3 regions of the Streptomyces sp. NPDC050423 genome follow, and region 2 is predicted to be linked to each of the others. Evidence: riboswitches for the same ligand, from Rfam matches in the RefSeq annotation. Region 2 holds a riboswitch; each other region holds the start of a gene.

Region 1 (7,503 bases), on a different contig from region 2:
AAACATCGCCCTTACGGCAGGCCCATCCGGTCCGACACCCCACACATGATGGTTCTGCCCAACAACGCCCTTGATTCACAAGGCTATTGACTACTGATGACCATGCAGAAACGTGCCTGTCAACGCATGCATATGCGATCAGACCAACTACCCGTGCGCGCCCTACTATCGGCTCGCCATGACAGCAGCAGGGAAGCACCAGGTGAGCCGGACGGAGACCCCCCGGCGCGGCGGCAGGCGGGGACGAGCAGGCATCCGGGATGTGGCCGCCGCCGCCGGAGTCTCCATCACGACCGTCTCCGACGCGCTCAACGGCAAGGGCAGGCTCCCGGACGCCACCCGTCGCCATGTCCGCGAGGTCGCCGAGCGCTTGGGCTACCGCCCATCCGCCGCGGCCCGAACGCTCCGTACCGGCAAGTCCGGCCTGATCGGCCTGACCGTGACGACCTACGGGGATGAACCCTTCACCTTCACCGAATTCGCGTACTTCGCCGAGATGGCCAGAGCCGCTACCTCCGCCGCACTGGCCCGCGGATACGCCCTCGTCATCCTGCCCGCCACCTCACGCCACGACGTCTGGTCGAATGTCGCCCTCGACGGCACCGTCGTCATCGACCCCTCCGACCAGGACCCGGTCGTCACCGAACTCGTCCGCCAGGGGCTGCCCGTCGTCTCCGACGGCAGGCCGGCCGGGACCCTCCCGGTCACCGCCTGGGTCGACAACGACCACCGGGCCGCCGTGCTCGACCTCCTCGACCACCTCGCCGCCGCCGGGGCCCGCCGTATCGGGCTGCTCACCGGCACCACCACCGACACGTACACCCGGCTGTCCACCACCGCGTACCTCCACTGGTGCGAGCGGGTGGGCCAGGATCCCGTGTACGAGTCCTACCCCGCTCACGACCCGTGTGCGGGCGCGGTGGCCGCCGACCGCCTGCTGGCCCGTCCGGACCGCCCTGACGCCGTCTACGGGCTCTTCGACCCCAACGGCACCGATCTGCTCGCGGCGGCCCGCCGGTACGGTCTGCGCGTCCCTGAGGACCTGCTGCTGGTCTGCTGCAGCGAATCCACCGTCTACGCGACGACCGAGCCACCCATCACCACGCTCTCGCTCAAACCGCGCAGAATCGGCACGGCGGTCGTCCAACTGCTCATCGACGCCATCGAAGGCGTCGACCAGGACGGCCCGGTGGAGCAGGTGATACCGACGGAGCTCATCGTCCGGACGTCCTCGCAACGCCGTCCGCCCCGCACCACGGTCAGCGCGCCGCGCTCGCCGGCGGGGGATTGATCAGACCAATCGGGACCAATCGACCGGATATCCCGGCGTGCGTTCGGATTCACCACCCCTGGTGCGTCACAGAGCACGATTCGCATTCCTATGATGGGCGGACGACACCGCGGACCGCCCCGACCAGCAGGGCCCGTCAGGTGTACGGCGGCGCGACGGTGGTGGAGGGGTCGATGACACAGGGGGCCGGTCAGGAACCCGCGGTGCGGACGGCGACGTTGCGCGACTTCCGCGTACCGCCCTATGCGCAGTCCCCGGCGCCGCCCGCGGCTCCGCGCCCGGGGAACGCCTTCCCGGAAGGTGGGGCGCCGGAGGGGTACACCCCCACCGCGCGCGACCTTCCGGTGATCACCCGCGACGACACCGTCCAGGTGCGGGCCGTGCCCGAACCGCGGCCCGGCCAGGATCCGGAGCTCGGCCCCCTGTACGTGGTCGGCGACGTCCACGGCTATCTGGACGAGCTCCACGCCGCCCTCGCCGAGCAGGGCCTGATCGACGGCGAGCGCAACTGGTCCGCGGGCAACGCGCGGCTCTGGTTCCTCGGCGACTTCACCGACCGGGGGCCCGACGGCATCGGCGTCATCGACCTCGTGATGCGGCTGTCCGCCGAGGCCGCGGCCGCGGGTGGCTACTGCAAGGCCCTGATGGGCAACCACGAGCTGCTGCTCCTCGGCGCCAAGCGGTTCGGCGACACCCCGGTGAACTCCGGCGCGGGCACCGCCACCTTCCAGGCCGCCTGGCTGCTCAACGGCGGCCAGAAGACCGACATGGAGCGGCTCCAGGACGTCCACCTCCAGTGGATGTCCCGGCTCGACGCGGTCGTCGAGGAGGACGGGCATCTGCTGATGCACTCGGACACGACGGCGTACCTCGACTACGGAACCACCATCGAGGACGTCAACGACACGGTGCACGCCATTCTGACGCGGAACGACGCCGATGAGTGCTGGGACCTCTTCCGCAAGCTCACCAAGCGCTTCGCCTTCCGCGACGAGGCGGGCCCGCAGGCCGTCCAGCAGCTGATGGCGGCCTACGGCGGCCGACGCGTCGTCCATGGTCACAGCCCCATTCCGTATCTGCTCGGCGAGGTCGGCTCCGAGGACGGCGAGGACAGCGCGGGCCCGCTGGTGGACGGCCCCCACGTGTACGCGAACGGGCTCGCCATCGCCATGGACGGCGGAGTGACCATGGCCGGAAAGCTACTGGTCGTCCAACTCCCCCTGCATGACTGACGGCCCTCGGGGAAGACGCATGAACGACCTGACCATGCCGACCACTGGGCCTATTTCCGGAAACCCCCTGTCACCCTGTGCCGTGGGCGCTCTACCATCGGCGTACCAGTAGCAGGCTCTCCTCCGTTTCCGCCCCACTGCCCGGTCGAATCGGGCACACAGGCCCTACGGAGCATCGGGGGATGCACATGAACAGCGCTCCGCACCTGCTGACCGAGGACCGCCCCGAGTACGAGCGGATCCTCGACGACGCGCTGCGTCACGCCCATGAACGACCAGATCTGGCCGCAGTCGGCGAACGGCTCAACCCGGTACAGCTGCGCACCATGGCGATGGCCGCCACCGCCCTCATCACCGCCACGGCCGCCACCGAGTACGAGCACTACGTGAAGGCCCGCGAGGAACTGCGCGCCACGGCCGCCGACCAGGACGCCGCCCGGGGAACCGGCGCCGGCGATCCCGACCGGTCGGGCGCCGGCATAGGAGCCGTCGTCACCGTTCTGGCCCCGGTGCTCGCCGGCACGGCCGCGGTGATCTTCCTGCTGGTCGGTTACCTCCTGAAGATGCTCAGCCCGACACCGTCCTTCGCGGGGACCATGGTCGGCGCGGGCTGGTTCTTCGCGGCGCTCACCGCGGCCGCCATCCTGATCGCCGCCATCGGCCTCCTCGTCACCGCCCTGCGGAACGGCTCCACCTCCCTCGCCGTCGACGACCCGGGCGAGGAGCTGCCGGAGGACGTGGCGCGTGCCCGCGAGGCCTGGCGGCACGCACTGCTGGAACGGGGCATCCTGCCCTTCCTGCGGGACGCGCTCGCCGACCCCGGCGCCGCGCCCGCCGCCCGCACCCCGTACCCCTCGGCCAACCGCATCCCGAAGATCGGCTACAGCCGGCCGGACTTCTCCAGCCCGGACGACGGCCCGGCCGCCGCGCCCCGGCCCACCTTCACCAGCCCGGACTTCTCCAGCCCCGACTTCGGCGGCCCGGAACACGAGATGGACTGACGGGTCCGGGGGCGCACGCGGGCGCGTCGTACCGGCCGGCACGAGCCCGCCGGTACGACGCGCCGTGCCTCAGTCCGCGATCGGCAGATAGACCCGGTTGCCCGCGGCCGCGAACTCCCTGGACTTCTCCGCCATGCCCGCCTCGATCTCCGACTGCGAACCGCCGTGCTCACGCCGGATGTCGTGCGAGATCTTCATCGAGCAGAACTTCGGACCGCACATCGAGCAGAAGTGCGCCGTCTTCGCCGGCTCGGCCGGCAGCGTCTCGTCGTGGAACCCCCGCGCCGTGTCCGGATCGAGCGCCAGATTGAACTGGTCCTCCCACCGGAACTCGAACCGGGCGTCCGACAGCGCGTCGTCCCACTCCTGCGCCCCCGGGTGCCCCTTGGCCAGGTCCGCCGCATGGGCCGCGATCCGGTAGGTGATGACCCCGGTCTTCACATCGTCCCGGTTGGGCAGGCCGAGGTGCTCCTTGGGCGTCACGTAACAGAGCATCGCCGTCCCCCACCAGGCGATCATCGCGGCGCCGATGCCCGAGGTGATGTGGTCGTACGCCGGCGCGACATCGGTGGTCAGCGGGCCGAGCGTGTAGAACGGCGCCTCCTCGCAGATCTCCTGCTGGAGGTCGATGTTCTCCTTGATCCTGTGCATCGGGACATGTCCCGGGCCCTCGATCATCGTCTGGACGCCGAACCGCTTGGCGACCGTGTTCAGTTCGCCGAGCGTGCGCAGTTCGGCGAACTGCGCCTCGTCGTTGGCGTCCGCGATCGATCCGGGGCGCAGCCCGTCGCCCAGCGAGTACGTCACGTCGTACGAGGCCAGGATCTCGCAGAGCTCCTCGAAGTGCTCGTACAGGAACGACTCCTTGTGGTGCGCGAGGCACCACGCGGCCATGATCGAGCCGCCCCGGGAGACGATGCCGGTCTTGCGGCGGGCCGTCAGCGGCACATACGGCAGGCGCACGCCGGCGTGGACCGTCATGTAGTCGACGCCCTGTTCGGCCTGCTCGATGACGGTGTCCTTGTAGATCTCCCAGGTCAGCTCCTCCGCCCTGCCGTCGACCTTTTCGAGGGCCTGGTAGAGGGGCACGGTGCCGATCGGCACCGGGGAGTTGCGCAGAACCCACTCACGGGTGGTGTGGATGTTGCGGCCGGTGGAAAGGTCCATGACCGTGTCGGCGCCCCACTTGGTCGCCCAGGTCATCTTGTCCACCTCCTCCTCGATGGAGGACGTCACCGCGGAGTTGCCGATGTTGGCGTTCACCTTCACCAGGAACCGCTTGCCGATGATCATCGGCTCGATCTCCGGGTGGTTGACGCTGGCCGGCAGCACGGCCCGGCCCGCGGCGATCTCTTCGCGCACCACCTCGGGCGCGACGTTCTCCCGAATCGCCACGTACTCCATCTCCGGGGTGATCTCGCCCCGGCGGGCGTACCCGAGCTGGGTCACCGGGCGCCCGTCCCGGCTGCGCCGCGGCCGGCGCGGACGGCCGGGGAAGACGGCGTCCAGATTGCGCAGTCCTTCCCCGAGCTCTCGGCTTCGCTCGGGCAGGGGAGACCCCATCCGCGGCGCGGTGTGCTTGAGCCCGTCGTCCTCGGGCCGCGCCGTCCGGCCGGCGTACTCCTCGGTGTCGCCGCGGGCGATGATCCAGTTCTCCCGCAGCGGTGCGAGTCCGCGGCGGACATCGGTGTCGACGGCGGGATCGGTGTACGGCCCCGACGTGTCGTACAGCGTCACGTCCTTGCCGTTGGTGAGGTGCACCTGACGGACCGGCACCCGGAGGTCCGGGCGCGAGCCCTGGACGTATCCCTTGTGCCAGCCGATGGACTTCCCGGCCTCGTCGCTCCGACCGGCCTCATCGCTCCGACCGGCCTCATCGCGCTGATTGGCCTGGTCGCTCTGATTGGCCTGGTCGCTCTGATTGGAGGCAGGCGTGCGTGCGTCCGCTGTGGTCATGAGACCTACTCCCTACGCCGGCATTACCCGGTAACAGGTTCGGCGGTCGGCGCAGCGTGTCCCGTACGGACGTACGGAGATCAGCGCCCTCTCAGCCCGGTGCTCCGAGCTCCCGCGTGTGCAAAGGTGCCACCACGCTAACGCCCTCGCGGGTGTGCTGAACAGAGGGCCCCGCTCTTCTTGCGATGATCGGCCGGTGACGTCCCCCCATATCGTTCCCGAACAGCCGGGCCCTCAGCACTCCCACTCGCACAGCCACAGCCACGGCCCCGCCGCCCCCGTGTCCAAGCACCTGCGCAAGGTGATCGCAGCCGTGCTGATCCCGTTCGCGGTCGCGGTCGCCGTCGGTCTCGTGATGCTCTGGCCGGGTGGTGCGCCGGGGCACGAGCGCACCGGTGTCGGTTTCGACCGGCAGACCCAGCAGGCCGAGGTGGTGAACATCGACAAGGTCGACTGCAAGGACGTGAACGCGTCCCAGCTGCCCACCAGCGGCGAGACCACGCCGCAGACGGGGGACCCGGCCACCGGTGGCGACGGGGCGGGACTCTGCGAGAAGGCCACGGTCGAGGTCACGAGCGGCAAGGACAAGGGGCGCACATTCATCGAGGTCGTCCAGCCCGACGCACCGCGACAGCTGCGGGAGGGGCAGGGGGTGGTGGTCGCGTACGCCCCCGACGCACCCCATGACCTCCAGTACTCCGTGACGGACGTGGACCGGGGGTTCCCGATGGCGCTGCTGGCCGGGATCTTCGCCGTGGCGGTGGTCGTCGTGGGCAGGCTGCGCGGGGTCATGGCGCTGGTGGCGCTCGCCCTGTCGTTCGCCGTGCTGACCCTGTTCATCCTCCCGGCCATCCTGCAGGGCTCGAATCCGCTGCTCGTGGCGGTCGTCGGGGCCGGCGCCATCATGCTGATCGCCCTCTACATCTGCCACGGGCTGACCGCCCGCACCTCGGTCGCCGTCATCGGCACCCTGATCTCACTGCTGCTGATCGGGCTGCTCGGCTCGCTCTTCATCGGCTGGGCGAGCCTGAGCGGGAACACCGACGACAGCACCGGTCTCATCCACGGCCTGTACCCGCACATCGACATGAGCGGTCTGCTTCTGGCCGGCGTCATCATCGGTTCGCTGGGAGTGCTCGACGATGTGACGGTCACCCAGACGTCGGCGGTCTGGGAACTGCATCAGGCGGACCCGACGATGAATACGAAGCAGCTCTACCGGGCAGGGATCAGGATCGGAAGGGACCACATCGCCTCGGTGGTCAACACCCTGGTGCTCGCCTATGCGGGCGCCGCGCTTCCGTTGCTGCTGCTGTTCTCGATCGCCGAGAGCAGCGTGGGGACGGTGGCCAACAGCGAGCTGGTGGCGGAGGAGATCGTGCGGACGCTGGTCGGCTCGATCGGCCTGGTCGCCTCGGTGCCGGTGACCACCGCGCTCGCGGCACTGGTCGTCTCCGCGGGCCGTACGGGGGTCGGCGCGGAAGCCGGGGCTTCGGCACCCGTACGGAGTGGCGGAGGACGCCGCCGACGAGCGAGGTCCTGAACGGCTGCACACGGAGAGTGATTCACCCGTTCGGCAGGTGTGGTGTTCGACCGGCACCCAGCGCTGGAGGGACGGTCCCGTCAGCCGGCGTTCTGTTCCTCGGCCAGAATTCGCCCCAATGCCTCTTCGAGATTGCCCTCGAAGTCACCCAGCGTGCACTCCTGCCCGAGGGGGACGAGCTTGTCCGTCCTGTCGAGAAAGGCCACAAGTGGTGCCGTACCAGCCCTGAAGAGAGCGCGGTCCGCTCCCACCTGGAGCCGGATGTGGACGTCGCACAGCCCTTCGGGCTCGGTCGGCCCGATGTGTACGTCGCCGTCGCCACTGGGGCTGTTGAGGCCGTCGAGCAGCAGCTCACGGCCGAAAGCCCAGGTGACGGGGGCGTCGCCGGGCAGATGGAAGGTCATCCGGATCGCGTACGGATCGCACACTTCGTACCGGAGCTCCACCGGGATACGGAAAGAGAGCTCCTCGGAGACGAGG
Region 2 (7,503 bases):
GTACCTCAGCCGCGACGAGGTCCCGGCCGAGACGGTCGAGAACGAGCGCCGCGTCGCCGAGGCCACCTCGCGTGAGGAGGGCAAGCCCGAGGCCGCCCTCCCGAAGATCGTCGAGGGTCGCGTCAACGGCTTCTTCAAGGACGTCGTCGTCGTCGAGCAGGCCTTCGCCAAGGACAGCAAGAAGTCCGTCCAGAAGGTCCTGGACGAGGCCGGTGTCAGCCTGAAGCGCTTCTCGCGCATCAAGGTCGGCATCTGAGTCCGTCCGCGAAAAACGGTGGACCCCGATAGGGTCTGGTGCAGTCGACGGCCGCACACCGCCGTACGACCGCAGATCTGACGAGGAGGCCATTGCCGCTGAGGGACATCGGACCCACCGGCAATGGCTTTCTTCGTATGTGCACGAGGAGAATCTCCATGAACAAGGGCGCGGACGCCGCAACAGGTGACCACAGGCGCGACGACGGCAAGGTGGCCGGACGCTTCATGCTGAAGCTGTCCGGAGAGGCGTTCGCCGGTGGCGGAGGTCTCGGCGTCGACCCCGACGTCGTGCACGCCATCGCACGCGAGATCGCGGCGGTCGTCCGGGACGGTGCGGAGATCGCGATCGTCATCGGCGGCGGCAACTTCTTCCGCGGCGCCGAGCTCCAGCAGCGCGGCATGGACCGGGCCCGGTCCGACTACATGGGCATGCTCGGCACCGTCATGAACTGCCTCGCGCTCCAGGACTTCCTGGAGAAGGAGGGCATCGACTCCCGCGTCCAGACCGCCATCACCATGGGCCAGGTCGCGGAGCCGTACATCCCGCTGCGCGCCGTACGGCACCTGGAGAAGGGCCGTGTCGTCATCTTCGGCGCCGGTATGGGCATGCCGTACTTCTCCACCGACACCACCGCGGCCCAGCGCGCCCTGGAGATCGACGCCGAGGCGCTGCTGATGGGCAAGAACGGTGTGGACGGGGTCTACGACTCCGACCCGAAGACCAACCCCGCAGCGGTGAAGTTCGACGCGCTGGAGTACAGCGAGGTGCTCGCCCGCGATCTCAAGGTCGCCGACGCCACCGCCATCACGCTCTGCCGTGACAACCAGCTGCCGATCCTCGTCTTCGAGCTGACGACGGCGGGCAATATCGCCCGCGCCGTCAAGGGTGAGAAGATCGGTTCGCTCGTGAGTGACCAGGGCACCCGGGCCTGAGAACCGGGGGACCGAACCGGGGGGACCCGGTGTGTTCCCGGGGCCCGCGTTAGGGGCCCGAAGGATGGACAACGGCCTGCCGGTCGGACACCGTGCAGGTGAGGACGCGACGCAGGACCCGCCGGGCCCGAGCATGCCGGGCCCACTCAAGACACGCAGGAGCACGTGGTGATCGAAGAAACCCTCCTCGAGGCCGAGGAGAAGATGGAGAAGGCCGTCGTGGTCGCGAAAGAGGACTTCGCCGCGATCCGCACCGGCCGTGCGCACCCGGCGATGTTCAACAAGATCGTCGCCGACTACTACGGCGCGCTGACCCCGATCAACCAGCTGGCCTCGTTCTCGGTGCCCGAGCCCCGTATGGCCGTCGTGACGCCGTTCGACAAGACCGCGCTGCGCAACATCGAGCAGGCCATCCGCGACTCCGACCTCGGCGTCAACCCGAGCAACGACGGCAATATCATCCGGGTGAACTTCCCCGACCTCACCGAAGAGCGCCGTCGCGACTACATCAAGGTCGCGAAGACCAAGGCCGAGGACTCCAAGATCTCGATCCGCGCGGTCCGCCGCAAGGCCAAGGAGATCCTCGACAAGCTGGTCAAGGACAAGGAGTCCGGCGAGGACGAGGTACGTCGCGCCGAGAAGGAGCTCGACGACACCACCGCGAAGTACGTCGCGCAGGTGGACGAGCTGCTGAAGCACAAGGAAGCCGAGCTGCTCGAAGTCTGATGAACGACTCTTCCCGGGGCGCCCCGCAGGGCGCCGGCCACTGGGCCGCTCCCGAGATGCGGGCCGCTCCGGCGGGTCCTGCATACGATGTGCATAACGCCCAGCACACTCGGCCCATGCCCATTGTGCCGGACGTTCCCGACGCAGGTAGAGACGCTGACGACCGTGATGACCGGGACCAGGGGGCCGCACGCCTGAGCGGCGGCCCCTTGTTCCGCGACGAGAAGCCGCAGGAGCCCATGTCCACCGCGCCGCCACCCCCGCAGAAGAAACGTGCGGGCCGTGATCTCGGAGCCGCCATAGGGGTCGGCGTGGGGCTGGGTGCCGTCGTCGTCGCCTCGCTCTTCATCGTCAAGGCCGTCTTCGTCGGTGTGATCGCGGTCGCCGTCGTCGTGGGCCTCTGGGAGCTCACCTCCCGGCTGGAGGAGCGCAAGGGCATCAAGGCGCCGCTCGTCCCTCTCGCGGTCGGTGGCGCGGCCATGGTCGTGGCCGGTTACGCGCGAGGCGCCGAAGGCGCCTGGGCGGCCATGGCGCTGACCGCCCTCGCGGTGCTCGTCTGGCGGATGGCCGAGCCGCCGGAGGGCTACCTCAAGGACGTCACGGCCGGCGTTTTCGCCGCGTTCTACGTACCGTTCCTGGCCACCTTCGTCGCCATGCTCCTGACCGCGTCCGACGGGCCGCAGCGGGTACTGACCTTCCTGCTGCTGACCGTGGTCAGCGATACCGGCGCGTACGCCGTCGGCTGGCGGTTCGGCAAGCACAAGCTCGCACCGCGGATCAGCCCCGGGAAGACCCGCGAGGGCCTCTTCGGAGCCGTGGCCTTCGCGATGGTGGCCGGTGCGCTGTGCATGGAGTTCCTGATCGACGACGGCTCCTGGTGGCAGGGCCTGCTGCTCGGCCTCGCGGTCGCCGCCAGCGCCACCCTCGGTGACCTGGGCGAGTCCATGATCAAGCGGGACCTCGGAATCAAGGACATGGGCACGCTGCTCCCCGGACACGGCGGCATCATGGACCGGCTGGACTCCCTGCTGCCGACCGCGCCGGTGGTCTGGCTGCTGATGGTGCTTTTCGTCGGCTCGGGCTGAGCGACTGCCAGATCACCCCTTCTGACCTGCGTCTTCACGAGTGAGGGTCCGTTGTCCACAGGGCGGCGGGCCCTCACTGTTCTGTCTGCGACACTGGATGAACCATGCCTAAGCCCGGAGAACTCACTTTCGTCGCGCCCCGCGGAGCCAAGAGGCCGCCGCGGCACCTCGCCGACCTCACGCCCGCCGAGCGCAAGGAAGCAGTCGCCGCGACCGGCGAGAAGCCCTTCCGCGCCCAGCAGCTCTCGCAGCACTACTTCGCGCGGTACGCGCACGACCCGTCGGAGTGGAACAACATTCCGGCCGCGTCGCGGGGCAAGCTCGCCGAGGCGTTGTTCCCCGACCTGATGTCCGTGGTCCGGCACATCAGCTGCGACGACGACACCACCCGCAAGACGCTGTGGAAGCTGCACGACGGCACGCTGGTCGAGTCCGTCCTGATGCGCTACCCCGAGCGCGTCACGATGTGTATCTCCTCGCAGGCGGGATGCGGGATGAACTGCCCGTTCTGCGCCACCGGGCAGGCCGGTCTCGACCGCAACCTCTCCACGGCGGAGATCGTCCACCAGATCGTGGACGGCATGCGGGCCCTGCGCGACGGCGAGGTCCCCGGGGGCCCGGCGCGGCTCTCCAACATCGTCTTCATGGGCATGGGCGAGCCGCTCGCCAACTACAAGCGGGTGGTCGGGTCCATCCGCCGGCTGACCGACCCCGAGCCCGACGGGCTGGGGCTGTCGCAGCGCGGGATCACCGTCTCGACCGTCGGCCTGGTGCCGGCGATGCTGCGCTTCGCCGACGAGGGCTTCAAGTGCCGTCTCGCGGTCTCGCTGCACGCCCCGGACGACGAGCTGCGCGACACCCTCGTACCGGTGAACACCCGGTGGAAGGTGCGCGAGGTACTGGACGCGGCCTGGGAGTACGCGGAGAAGTCCGGTCGCCGTATCTCCATCGAGTACGCGCTGATCCGTGACATCAACGACCAGGCCTGGCGGGGCGACCGGCTGGGCCGGCTCCTCAAGGGCAAGCGGGTACACGTCAACCTGATCCCGCTGAACCCGACGCCCGGCTCGAAGTGGACCGCCTCGCGGCCCGAGGACGAGAAGGCGTTCGTCGAGGCCATCGCCGCCCACGGGGTGCCGGTGACCGTCCGGGACACCCGGGGCCAGGAGATCGACGGCGCCTGCGGGCAGCTGGCGGCATCCGAGCGCTGAGGCCGAAACCGGCCGTGTAGCCTGGGCGTGCATCCAACTTCATATTCCGACAGGGGAGCGCCACAGCGCTGAGAGTGCGGCACCAAGGACAGGTTGGCCGCAGACCCTCTGAACCTCGCCCGGGTCATTCCGGGTAGGAAGTTCGGACCTTACTCAAGCTGTTGCGCCCTGCCCGCTTCCGGTTCGTTCCGGGCGCGGGCAGGGCCGCGTCTCTTCCTGGTCACCCCCAGGAGGAATCACATGAGCACAACCAAGAAGATCGCGGTGTCGGCCGTCGCCGCCGCGATCGGCGCGACCGCGCTCGCCGGCTGCGGTGGCTCCGACGACTCGTCGTCCGGCTCCGCCGGCACCAAGGGCACCGGATCCAAGACCGTCACCCTCGTCAGCCACGACTCCTTCAACGCGTCCAAGGGCGTACTGAAGGAGTTCACCCGGGAGACCGGATACACGGTCAAGGTGCTGAAGAGCGGGGATGCGGGCGCCGCCCTCAACCAGGAGATCCTGACCAAGGGATCGCCGCGCGGTGACGTGTTCTTCGGCGTCGACAACACCCTGCTGTCGCGGGCCCTCGACAACGGTCTCTTCACGCCGTACGCGGCCAAGGGCCTCGGCCAGGTGGCGTCCGACGTCCAGTTGGATGCCGGAAAGCACCGGGTCACTCCGGTCGACACCGGCGACATCTGCGTCAACTACGACAAGAAGTACTTCGCCGACAAGAAGCTCGCGCCGCCGAAGTCCTTCGACGACCTGGCGAAGCCCGCGTACAAGAACCTCCTCGTCACCGAGAACGCCGCGACCTCCTCGCCCGGTCTCGGCTTCCTCCTCGGCACCGTCGCCACCTACGGCGAGGACGGCTACCAGGACTACTGGAAGAAGCTGAAGAGCAACGGCGTCAAGGTCGTCGACGGCTGGGAGCAGGCGTACAACGAGGAGTTCTCCGGCTCCGCGGGCGGCAGGAAGGCCAAGGCCGACCGTCCGCTCGTCGTCAGTTACGCCTCCAGCCCGCCCGTCGAGGTGCTGTACGCGGACCCGCAGCCCAAGTCGGCCCCGACCGGGGTCGCCACCGGGACATGCTTCCGGCAGATCGAGTTCGCCGGTCTGCTCGACGGCGCGAAGAACGAGGCGGGCGGCAAGGCCCTGCTGGACTTCCTGATCGGAAAGAAGTTCCAGGAGGACATGCCGCTCAACATGTTCGTCAGCCCGGTCACCAAGGGCGCGAAGGTGCCGGAACTCTTCACGGAGTTCGGGGCCACCGCGGACAAGCCGGCGACCGTCGCCCCGGACACCATCGCCAAGAACCGTGAGCAGTGGGTCCAGTCATGGTCCTCGCTCGTAGTGAAGTAGCGAGGACTCCCGTACGCGGACCGGGCGCGCGCGGGAAGGCCGCACGCACCCGGTCACGGCGCGGGAGCGCGGTGCGGCTCGGTCTGATGGCCGTGCCCGTCGCCTTCTTCGCGGTGTTCTTCGCCTACCCCGTCGCGGCGATCGTCGGGCGGGGACTCAAAGCCGACGGTGTCTGGCAGTTCGGCCGGTTCGGTGAGGTGCTGAGCCGGCCGGACATCCTGGATGTCCTCTGGTTCACCCTGTGGCAGGCGCTCGCCTCGACCGCGCTGACCCTGTTGATCGCCCTGCCGGGCGCCTATGTGTTCGCCCGGTTCGACTTCCCGGGCAAGCAACTGCTGCGGGCGATCGTCACGGTGCCGTTCGTCCTGCCGACCGTCGTCGTGGGCACCGCGTTCCTCGCGTTGCTGGGGCGCGGCGGCTTCCTCGACGAGCTGTGGGGCGTACGGCTCGACACCACGGTGTGGGCGATCCTGCTGGCCCACGTCTTCTTCAACTACGCGGTCGTCGTGCGCACCGTCGGCGGACTGTGGTCGCAGCTCGACCCGCGGCAGGAGGAGGCCGCTCGCGTCCTCGGTGCCGGACGGTTCGCCGCCTGGCGGCGGGTCACGCTCCCGGCGCTCGGCCCCGCCGTGGCCGCCGCGGCGCTGATGGTCTTCCTCTTCACCTTCACCTCCTTCGGTGTCGTCCAGATCCTCGGCGGCCCAGGATTCTCCACGCTGGAGGTGGAGATCTACCGCCAGACCGCACAGCTGCTCGCCCTGCCCACGGCCGCCGTGCTGACGCTCGTGCAGTTCGCCGCGGTCGGTGCCATCCTCGCCGTGCACGCCTGGACCGTACGGCGCAGGGAGACCGCGCTGAAGCTGGTCGACCCGGCACAGACCGCCCGCAGGCCGCGCGGCGCGGGCCAGTGGGCGCTGCTCGGGGGCGTCCTGCTGACCGTGCTGGTACTGATCCTGCTGCCGCTCGGCGTACTGGTGGAGCGCTCGCTCGACGTGTCCGGCGGCCACGGTCTCGACTACTACCGGGCGCTGGCATCGGCGGACGCGAACAGCGGTACGTTCCTGGTCGCCCCTCTCGAAGCGATCGGGAACTCGCTGCGCTACGCGCTGGTCGCGACCGTCATCGCACTGGTCGTCGGGGGCCTGGCCGCGGCGGCTCTGACCAGGCGGGCCGGCCGGCTGGTCAGGGGTTTCGACGCCCTTCTGATGCTGCCCCTCGGGGTCTCCGCCGTCACCGTCGGCTTCGGATTCCTGATCACCCTGGACAAGCCGCCGCTCGATCTGCGGACCTCCTGGATCCTGGTGCCGCTGGCCCAGGCACTGGTCGGGGTGCCGTTCGTCGTACGGACCATGCTGCCCGTCCTGCGCGCGGTGGACGGGCGGCTGCGCGAGGCAGCCGCGGTGCTCGGCGCCTCGCCGCTGCGGGCCTGGCGCGAGGTGGATCTGCCGCTGGTGCGCCGGGCGCTGCTGGTCGCGGCGGGCTTCGCGTTCGCCGTGTCGCTCGGAGAGTTCGGCGCCACGGTGTTCATCGCACGGCCCGACAACCCGACGCTCCCGGTCGCCGTGGCAAGGCTGCTGGGGCGGTCCGGGGAGCTCAACTACGGCCAGGCGATGGCACTCAGCACCATTCTGATGCTCGTGTGCGCGGTGTCCCTGCTGCTGCTCGAACGTATCCGCACCGATCGATCCGGGGAGTTCTAGGGATGCTGACACTCGAATCGGCCACCGTGCGCTTCGGCGACCGGCCGGCGTTGGACGCGGTGGACCTGAAGGTCGCCGAGCACGAGATCGTCTGCGTGCTGGGGCCGAGCGGCAGCGGAAAGTCGACACTGCTGCGAGTGGTCGCCGGACTCCAGCATCCGGACGGCGGGCGGGTACTGCTCGACGGAGCGGACCAGGCCGGGGTGCCGGTGCACCGGCGCGGGCTCGGCCTGATGTTCCAGGACC
Region 3 (7,503 bases), on a different contig from region 2:
GCGCCCCGATGATCCCTCGACCCGTCCCGACGCGGCCCACGAGGCCGTGACGCTGATGGCGACGGTCGCGCCGCACGGCCCGGTGGACTGGACGGACGCCGCGCTGCGGGCGCGGTACGCGGACACCCTGATCGACACGGCGGGCGCGGCCGTGCCCGGTCTGCGGGACCGGATACTCCGCACGGAGGTGCGGACGCCCGCGGAGACCGAGGCGGAGACCGGTGCGGAGGGGGGCTCGGTTCCCCCGCCCACGCTGGCCGGGGCCGGCGGCGGGTATCTGCACCCGGGGAACCGCACCCGGGTGCCGGGGCTGCTGCTGGCGGGCGGCTGGGCGCATCCGGGCGGCGGCCTGGCGCACGCGGGGATGTCGGGGACGCTGGTCGCGGGGCTCATCGTCGAGGGGGAGGGGTTCCGCGGCTCCCAATGAGGCGGCGGGGACCGGGGAGCGGTGACCTGCCGTCAGGCAGCGGGGACCGGGGAAGCGGTGACCGGCCGTCAGACGACGGGGACCGGGGAAGCGGTGACCGGCCGTCAGACGACGGTGTCAGTAGCGGTACTGGTCGTTGTGGCCGGTGTCGTAGCCGTTCGGGTACTGGGCGGGCTGTACGGGCTGTTCCGGGGGCATCGGGGGGTGGTACTGCTCGCCCTCGCGCTGCTGCGGCACCCAGACGCCGCCCGGCGGGGTCTCGGGAGCGTACTGCTGGGACTGGGCGTACGGGTCGGCGTACTGCTCCCGACCGCCGTTGCTGTCGTGGTTCCCGTAGCTGTCGTACGTGCCGTACTGCGGTGCGCCCGCGGTCGTACCGGTGCCGATGTACGGGTCGGAGTAGGCGGCGTACTGCTGCCCCGCCGTGCCGTAGTCGTACTGCCCGGCTCCCGCGTAGCCGTCCTGGCCCGCGTAGGTGTCCTGGCCGGCGTAGGTGCCCTGGCCCTGCGCCGGGTACGCGGAGTAGTCGGTGTAGGGGTCGTAGGCGGCGTACTGCGGCTGGCCCTGGGGCTGTTGGGGCTCCTGGTGCTGTTCCTGGTGCTGCCCCTGCTGCGGCCGCGGGTCGGTGTAGACGCCGTACTGCCCGGTGTCGTCCGGCAGGGGCTCCGGCGCGTAGACCGCCGCCGGATCCTGCGGGACGTGGGACGGCTCCGGCGGTGTGCCGGGGTCGTACTCCGTCTCCAGGTCCGAGACCTGGAGACGCGGCTCGCGGTCCCCGCCGCCCCGGCGGCGACGGCTCTCACCGGGGCTGCCCCCTATGGCCCAGCCGGTCGAGAAACCGCGCCGGAAGGAGAGCGTGACGTACATCTGGCCGGTCGCGAAGGCGATCGCGCCGATCGCGATGACGGGCACGGACGGGATCAGGACACCGATGACCACACCGACGAAGCCGGTGAAGGCGAGCAGACGCCAGCGCAGCCGCGCCTTGTACTGGAGCAGCACCTCGCCGAGCAGCCACAGCGCAACGATGCCGAACGCGATGTAGAGGACCGTCCAGCCCATGCCCGCCCCCTTCTACGGCCACCGCCCCTGATCGCGGCGGGTACGGCCGGTCACGACTGCTTGTGCAGTCCGAGATTTTCGTAGATTTCGAGCGTCGCCGTCGAGTTGTTCAACGTGATGAAGTGCAGCCCGGGGACACCCTCGGACAGCAGCTTCGCGCAGAACCGCGTTGCGAAGTCGATGCCAATGGAGCGTACAGCGGCGGGATCGTCCTTGGCGGCGAGGATGCGTTCTTTCAGGTCCGCGGGCAGGCTCGCGTTGCTGAGCTGCGGGAATCGCTCCAATTGGCGGACGCTCGTGAGGGGCATCACCTCGGGAATGACCGGGGTTTCGCAACCGGCGGCGACCACCCGGTCACGCATCCGCAGGTAGTCCTCGGGGTCGAAGAACATCTGCGTGATCGCATAGTCCGCACCGGCGCGGCACTTGTCCACGAAGTGCCGGATGTCGGTGTCCCAGTCGGCGGAGCGCGGATGCATCTCGGGGAACGCCGCGACGCCGACACAGAAGTCGCCGGATTCCTTGATCAGCCGGACGAGGTCGGCCGCGTACCGCACCCCCTGCGGGTGCTCGATCCACGGGCCCATCGGGTCGCCCGGCGGGTCCCCGCGCACGGCGAGGATGTTCCGGATTCCGGCGTCCGCGTACTGACCGACCATGTTGCGCAGTTCGGCGATGGAGTGGTTCACCGCTGTGAGGTGCGCGACCGGGGTGAGGGTGGATTCGGCGGCGATGTCCTGCGTCGCCTTCACCGTCCCGGCCCGGGTGGACCCACCGGCTCCGTACGTCACCGAGACGAAGCTCGGTCCCACTGCCTCGATCCGGCGCAGCGCGTTCCAGAGATTGCGCTCGCCCTTCTCGGTCTTGGGCGCCCAGAACTCGAAGGAGTGCAAGGTCTCGCCGGTCGCGAGCATCTCACGCACGGTGCGCGCGCGATCTGTCCTGGTGGAAGGTGTGCCAAGGGCCATAACGGCAGGTTAACCAGGGCGTGGCGGCCACCCAACCGAACCGGCAGGATTTGCCCGAATTGACCGGTACTTGTCCACGCTTCGGACACCGATGCCCCAAACGCGTCGCTCGGGCGGCCCCGCCCCGCCCCGGTGTGTCCGCCGGATCAGGCGTCGGCGCGGGCCCGGATCCTTTCGGCCAGCTCAGCGGCGGCGGCAGCGGGGTCCGCGGCCTCGGTGAGGGCCCGTACGACGACGACGCGGCGCGCTCCGGCGTCCAGCACCTCGTCGAGATTGCCGGCGTCGATCCCGCCGATGGCGAACCACGGACGCGCCGGGGCGAGCGAGGCGGCGTACCGGACGAGGCCGAGGCCGGGTGCGGGCCGGCCGGGCTTGGTCGGGGTGGGCCAGCAGGGGCCGGTGCAGAAGTAGTCCACGCCGGGCTCGGTGACGGCGGCGTCGACCTCGGCCTCGGCGTGCGTGGAGCGGCCGACGATCACGTCCTGGCCGATGATCGCGCGGGCGGCGGGCACCGGCAGGTCGCCCTGGCCCAGATGCAGCACGCCGGAGCCGATGGCATGGGCGACGTCGGCCCGGTCGTTGACCGCGAGGAGCCTGCCGTGCCGCTTGCAGGCGTCGGCGAGGACCGCGAGGTGTTCGAGCTCCTCGGCCGCCTCCATCCCCTTGTCGCGGAGCTGGACGATGTCCACCCCGCCGGAGAGGACGGCGTCGAGGAACTCGGGGAGGTCCCCCTGGCGCCTGCGGGCGTCCGTGCACAGATAGAGCCGGGCATCGGACAGCGGCGCGCGAGGCGTGGACATGGCGAGTTCCCCCGGGAGAGCGATGACGTTCGGTGAGCGGTGCGGAAGTGGTGCGGGCCGCACCGTGCGGCCCGCACCACCTGTACGGCTGTCGGTCAGACGGCGAGCGCCTGGGCGCGGCGCTTCACCTCCGTGCCGCGATTCTCACTCAGCGCCTGCGCGGGCGTGCCCGGCAGGCTCGGGTCGGGAGTGAAGAGCCATTCCAGCATCTCCTTGTCGGAGTAGCCGTCGTCCCTCAGGAGCGTCAGGGTCCCGGTAAGACCCTTGACCACCTTGTCACCGTCGATGAAGGCGGCAGGCACCTGGAGTGCCCGGTTCTCACCACGTCGTACGGCGATCAGCTGGCCCTCCTTGACCAGCTGCCGCACACGCGTCACCTCGATATCGAACATTTCGGCGATATCGGGAAGGTAGAGCCAGGCAGGGACGAGAGCATCGATCTTTGCGTCAATCTCGGTCACGGGACAAGCCTGCCATCCCGGACTGACAGCCGATACCCGGACTCAGCCCTTCAGGGCCTCGCGCGGCGCGGCAGTGGCGCCGGCGGCCGGCCGCGAGCCGGCCACGGGCGGCCGTCGGGGAGGGCGAGTGCCGGGCTCCGGTGTCCGTTTCGGTGCAGGCCCCGTCGGCCGACCGGACGGCACCGGCGGTGCGGGCTCCTACTGCCGGGCCGCCGACTTCAGCGGTACGGACGCGTCACCGGCCCGCTCCGGATCGAGCCGGGTGCCCGCCTCGATGAGCTTGCGCCCCTGGATCAGGTCGCGCGGCCGGCCTACGGCGAGCACCGCGACCAGGACGCCGTCGCGCAGCCAGCACACCGACCAGGCGGGGCCGGCCGGATCGCCGCGCCACAGCAGGGTGTCCGCGCCGTCGTGGTGACCCGCGTACTGGACGAACCGGCCGAACTGCTCGGACCAGAAGTACGGCACGGGGTCATAGGCGGGCGACTCCGCCCCGTCCCCGCCGGCCGCGCCGATGATCTGGGCGGCAGCGGTCCGGGGCCCCTGGAGGGCATTGTCCCAGTGGTGGACCAGCAGACGCACCCCGTAGCGCGCGGACGGGAACGAGGCACAGTCGCCGACGGCGTACACGTCGGGCAGCGAGGTGCGCAGCGCCGCGTCGGCGGTCACCGATCCGTCGGGCCCGAGCCCGACGCCGGAGCCGGCCAGCCAGCCGGTGGCGGGCCGTGCGCCGATCCCGACGACGACCGCGTCGGCCGGGAGCGTGCGCCCGTCCGCCAGGACCACGCCGCCGGGCTCGACGCGGGCCACCCGCGCCCCGGTGAGGAGTGCGGCGCCGCTCTCCGCGTACCAGGCGGCCATCGGAGCGGCGACCTCGGCGGGCAGGGCGCCCGCGAGGGGGCGTTCGGCGGCCTCGACGACGGTGACCTCGCAGCCCGCGGCGCGGGCCGCGGTGGCGAACTCGGCGCCGATCCAGCCCGCGCCGACGACCACCACGGTGTGCCGCGCCTCCAGGACGGGCCGCAGCCGCGCCGCGTCGTCCAGGGTGCGCAGCAGATGGACGCCCGGCACGCCCCCGGAACCCGGCAGCACGACGGGTTCGGCGCCGGTGGCGATGACGAGGACGTCGTAGGGGACGGGCCCCGCGGAGGTGTCCAGCTCGTGGTCTGCGGCGCGCAGGCCGGTGACCTCGTGGCCCAGCCGCAGCGCGATGCCCAGTGCCTCGAAGTCGATGTCGAAGGCGGATTCCTCGGCCTTGCCGAGCAGTACCGCCTTGGACAGCGGGGGACGGTCGTAGGGCTGATGGGGTTCGGCTCCGATCAGGGTGACGGCGCCGGTGAAGCCCTGCTCCCGCAGGGCCACCGCCGTCTGCACGCCCGCCATGCCCGCGCCGACGACGACCACCCGCCGCCCCGCCCGCTCCGACTGCCGCTCCGGCCGCTCTGCCCGCTGCTGCTCGTTCACCCGTCCACCTTAATCATCTGACGAACCGTCAGGAAAGAGGTCCGCCGCCGTGCTCGCACCCACCGCCCTCCCGGGACCCTCCGCGGGACGGGGTCTAGGGTGGCCCACGTAAAGCACTCGCGGGAGCCCGGACGCACCGGGCTGAGAGGGAGGCTGGACGGCCTTCGACCGTACGAACCTGATCCGGGTCATGCCGGCGAAGGGAGGGGCTGGATGCCCATGCGCACCCACCGCGCGAGCGGGTCCGACGTCCTCGTCATCGGGGGCGGCATCATCGGCCTGGTGACCGCCTGGCGGTCCGCGCAGCGCGGCCTGGCCACCGCGGTCGTCGATCCCGGTCCCGGCGGCGGGGCCGCCCGGGTCGCGGCCGGGATGCTGGCCGCCGTCACCGAACTGCACTACGGCGAAGAGCTGCTGCTGGGTCTCAACGTCGACTCCGCCGCGCGCTATCCGGCGTTCGCGGCCGAGCTGGAGGCCGCGAGCGGACAGGACATCGGCTACCGCGCCTGCGGCACCCTGGCCGTCGCGCTGGACACCGACGACCGCGCCCATCTGCGGGAACTGCACGAGCTCCAGCGCCGGTCGGGGCTGGAGACCGAATGGCTCACCGGCCGTGAGTGCCGGCGCCTGGAGCCGATGCTCGCGCCGGGCGTACGCGGCGGACTGCGGGTCGACGGCGACCACCAGGTCGACCCGCGCCGGCTGGCCGCCGCGCTGCTGACGGCGTGCGAGCGGGCCGGGGTCGTCTTCCACCGCCACCGGGCCGAACGGCTCTCGGTGGTGCGGGACCGGGCCACCGGGGCCGTACTCACCGACGGTTCGGAGCCGACGGCCGATCAGGTGGTGCTCGCCGCCGGCAGCCTCAGCGGCCGGCTCGCGGGGGTGCCGGACCACGTCCTGCCGCCCGTCCGCCCGGTCAAGGGCCAGGTGCTGCGGCTGACCGTACCCACCGCGTACGCCCCCTTCCTCAGCCGCACCGTGCGGGCCGTGGTCCGGGGCAGCCACGTCTACCTCGTGCCGCGCGAGAACGGCGAGCTGGTGATCGGCGCCACCAGCGAGGAAATGGGCTGGGACACCACCGTCACGGCGGGCGGGGTGTACGAGCTGCTGCGCGACGCCCACGAGCTGGTGCCCGGCATCACCGAGCTGCCGCTCACCGAGACCCTGGCCGGTCTGCGCCCCGCCTCCCCCGACAACGCCCCGCTGCTCGGCCGCACCGCGCTGCCCGGCCTCCACCTCGCCACCGGCCACCACCGCAACGGGGTGCTGCTCACTCCGGTCACCGGTGACGCCATGGCGCAGCTGCTGGCCGGCGGCGAGCTGCCCGAGGTGGCCCGCCCCTTCTCCCCCGGCCGTTTCGCGGCCGCCACCCCCGTACGACAGGAGCAGCCCGCATGACCGCACCCCTCGCCCTCTCCGTGTCCGTGAACGGCGAGGCCGTCGCCGTCGCCGCGGGCACCACCCTGGACGCCCTGGTGGCGACCCTGACCGAGGCGCCCTCGGGTGTCGCGGCCGCGCTGAACGAGACCGTCGTGCCGCGCGGCCGGTGGTCCGCCGCGGTGCTCGCCGACGGCGACCGGGTCGAGGTCCTGACCGCGGTCCAGGGAGGCTGACCGTGCCCGACGACCTCTTCGCCCTGGGGGGCGCCGTCCTCGGTTCCCGGCTGATCATGGGAACGGGCGGGGCGCCCAGCCTCGATGTGCTGGAACGCTCACTGATCGCCTCCGGCACCGAGCTGACCACCGTCGCGATGCGCCGCCTCGACCCGACCGTGCGGGGCTCCGTGCTCTGCGTACTGGAGCGGCTCGCCGTCCGCGTCCTGCCGAACACTGCGGGCTGCTTCACGGCGGGCGAGGCCGTGCTCACCGCCCGGCTGGCCCGCGAGGCGCTCGGCACCGACTGGGTCAAGCTGGAGGTGGTGGCCGACGAGCGGACCCTGCTGCCCGACCCGGTCGAACTGCTGGACGCCGCGGAGATCCTGGTGGACGACGGTTTCACCGTGCTGCCGTACACCAATGACGATCCGGTGCTGGCCCGGAAGCTGGAGGACGTGGGGTGCGCGGCGGTCATGCCGCTCGGCTCCCCCATCGGCTCGGGGCTGGGCATCCGCAATCCGCACAACTTCCAGCTGATCGTCGAGCAGGCCCGGGTCCCGGTGATCCTGGACGCGGGCGCCGGGACGGCTTCGGACGCGGCGCTCGCCATGGAGCTGGGGTGCGCGGCCGTGATGCTCGCCTCGGCGGTGACCCGGGCCCAGGAGCCCGAGCTGATGGCCGCCGCGATGCGTCACGCGGTGGAGGGCGGGCGGCTGGCGTACCGCG

The links. Region 2 has a riboswitch for thiamine pyrophosphate ahead of AB0I52_RS08625 (thiamine ABC transporter substrate-binding protein). Riboswitches for the same ligand answer to the same signal wherever they lie in the genome.
Region 1: another riboswitch for thiamine pyrophosphate. It lies ahead of thiC (phosphomethylpyrimidine synthase ThiC); the one in region 2 lies ahead of AB0I52_RS08625 (thiamine ABC transporter substrate-binding protein).
Region 3: another riboswitch for thiamine pyrophosphate. It lies ahead of thiO (glycine oxidase ThiO); the one in region 2 lies ahead of AB0I52_RS08625 (thiamine ABC transporter substrate-binding protein).

Annotation. Positions count from the first base shown of each region.
Region 1 is NZ_JBFAJY010000002.1:156,763-164,265, forward strand. Features, by position in the region: gene AB0I52_RS02230 (LacI family DNA-binding transcriptional regulator) at 179-1,291, shown strand; gene AB0I52_RS02235 (metallophosphoesterase) at 1,465-2,523, shown strand; gene AB0I52_RS02240 (hypothetical protein) at 2,706-3,524, shown strand; gene thiC (phosphomethylpyrimidine synthase ThiC) at 3,594-5,480, opposite strand; TPP riboswitch at 5,473-5,606, opposite strand; gene AB0I52_RS02250 (YibE/F family protein) at 5,677-7,023, shown strand; gene AB0I52_RS02255 (SsgA family sporulation/cell division regulator) at 7,104-7,503, opposite strand, start outside.
Region 2 is NZ_JBFAJY010000008.1:56,533-64,035, reverse strand. Features, by position in the region: gene tsf (translation elongation factor Ts) at 1-256, shown strand, start outside; gene pyrH (UMP kinase) at 415-1,191, shown strand; gene frr (ribosome recycling factor) at 1,360-1,917, shown strand; gene AB0I52_RS08635 (phosphatidate cytidylyltransferase) at 1,917-3,002, shown strand; gene rlmN (23S rRNA (adenine(2503)-C(2))-methyltransferase RlmN) at 3,107-4,213, shown strand; TPP riboswitch at 4,255-4,371, shown strand; gene AB0I52_RS08625 (thiamine ABC transporter substrate-binding protein) at 4,454-5,557, shown strand; gene AB0I52_RS08620 (iron ABC transporter permease) at 5,644-7,257, shown strand; gene AB0I52_RS08615 (ABC transporter ATP-binding protein) at 7,260-7,503, shown strand, end outside.
Region 3 is NZ_JBFAJY010000022.1:51,950-59,452, reverse strand. Features, by position in the region: gene AB0I52_RS18105 (NAD(P)/FAD-dependent oxidoreductase) at 1-427, shown strand, start outside; gene AB0I52_RS18100 (hypothetical protein) at 545-1,489, opposite strand; gene metF (methylenetetrahydrofolate reductase [NAD(P)H]) at 1,540-2,457, opposite strand; gene thiE (thiamine phosphate synthase) at 2,604-3,257, opposite strand; gene AB0I52_RS18085 (Rv2175c family DNA-binding protein) at 3,353-3,718, opposite strand; gene AB0I52_RS18080 (FAD-dependent oxidoreductase) at 3,917-5,182, opposite strand; TPP riboswitch at 5,292-5,404, shown strand; gene thiO (glycine oxidase ThiO) at 5,402-6,580, shown strand; gene thiS (sulfur carrier protein ThiS) at 6,577-6,795, shown strand; gene AB0I52_RS18065 (thiazole synthase) at 6,798-7,503, shown strand, end outside.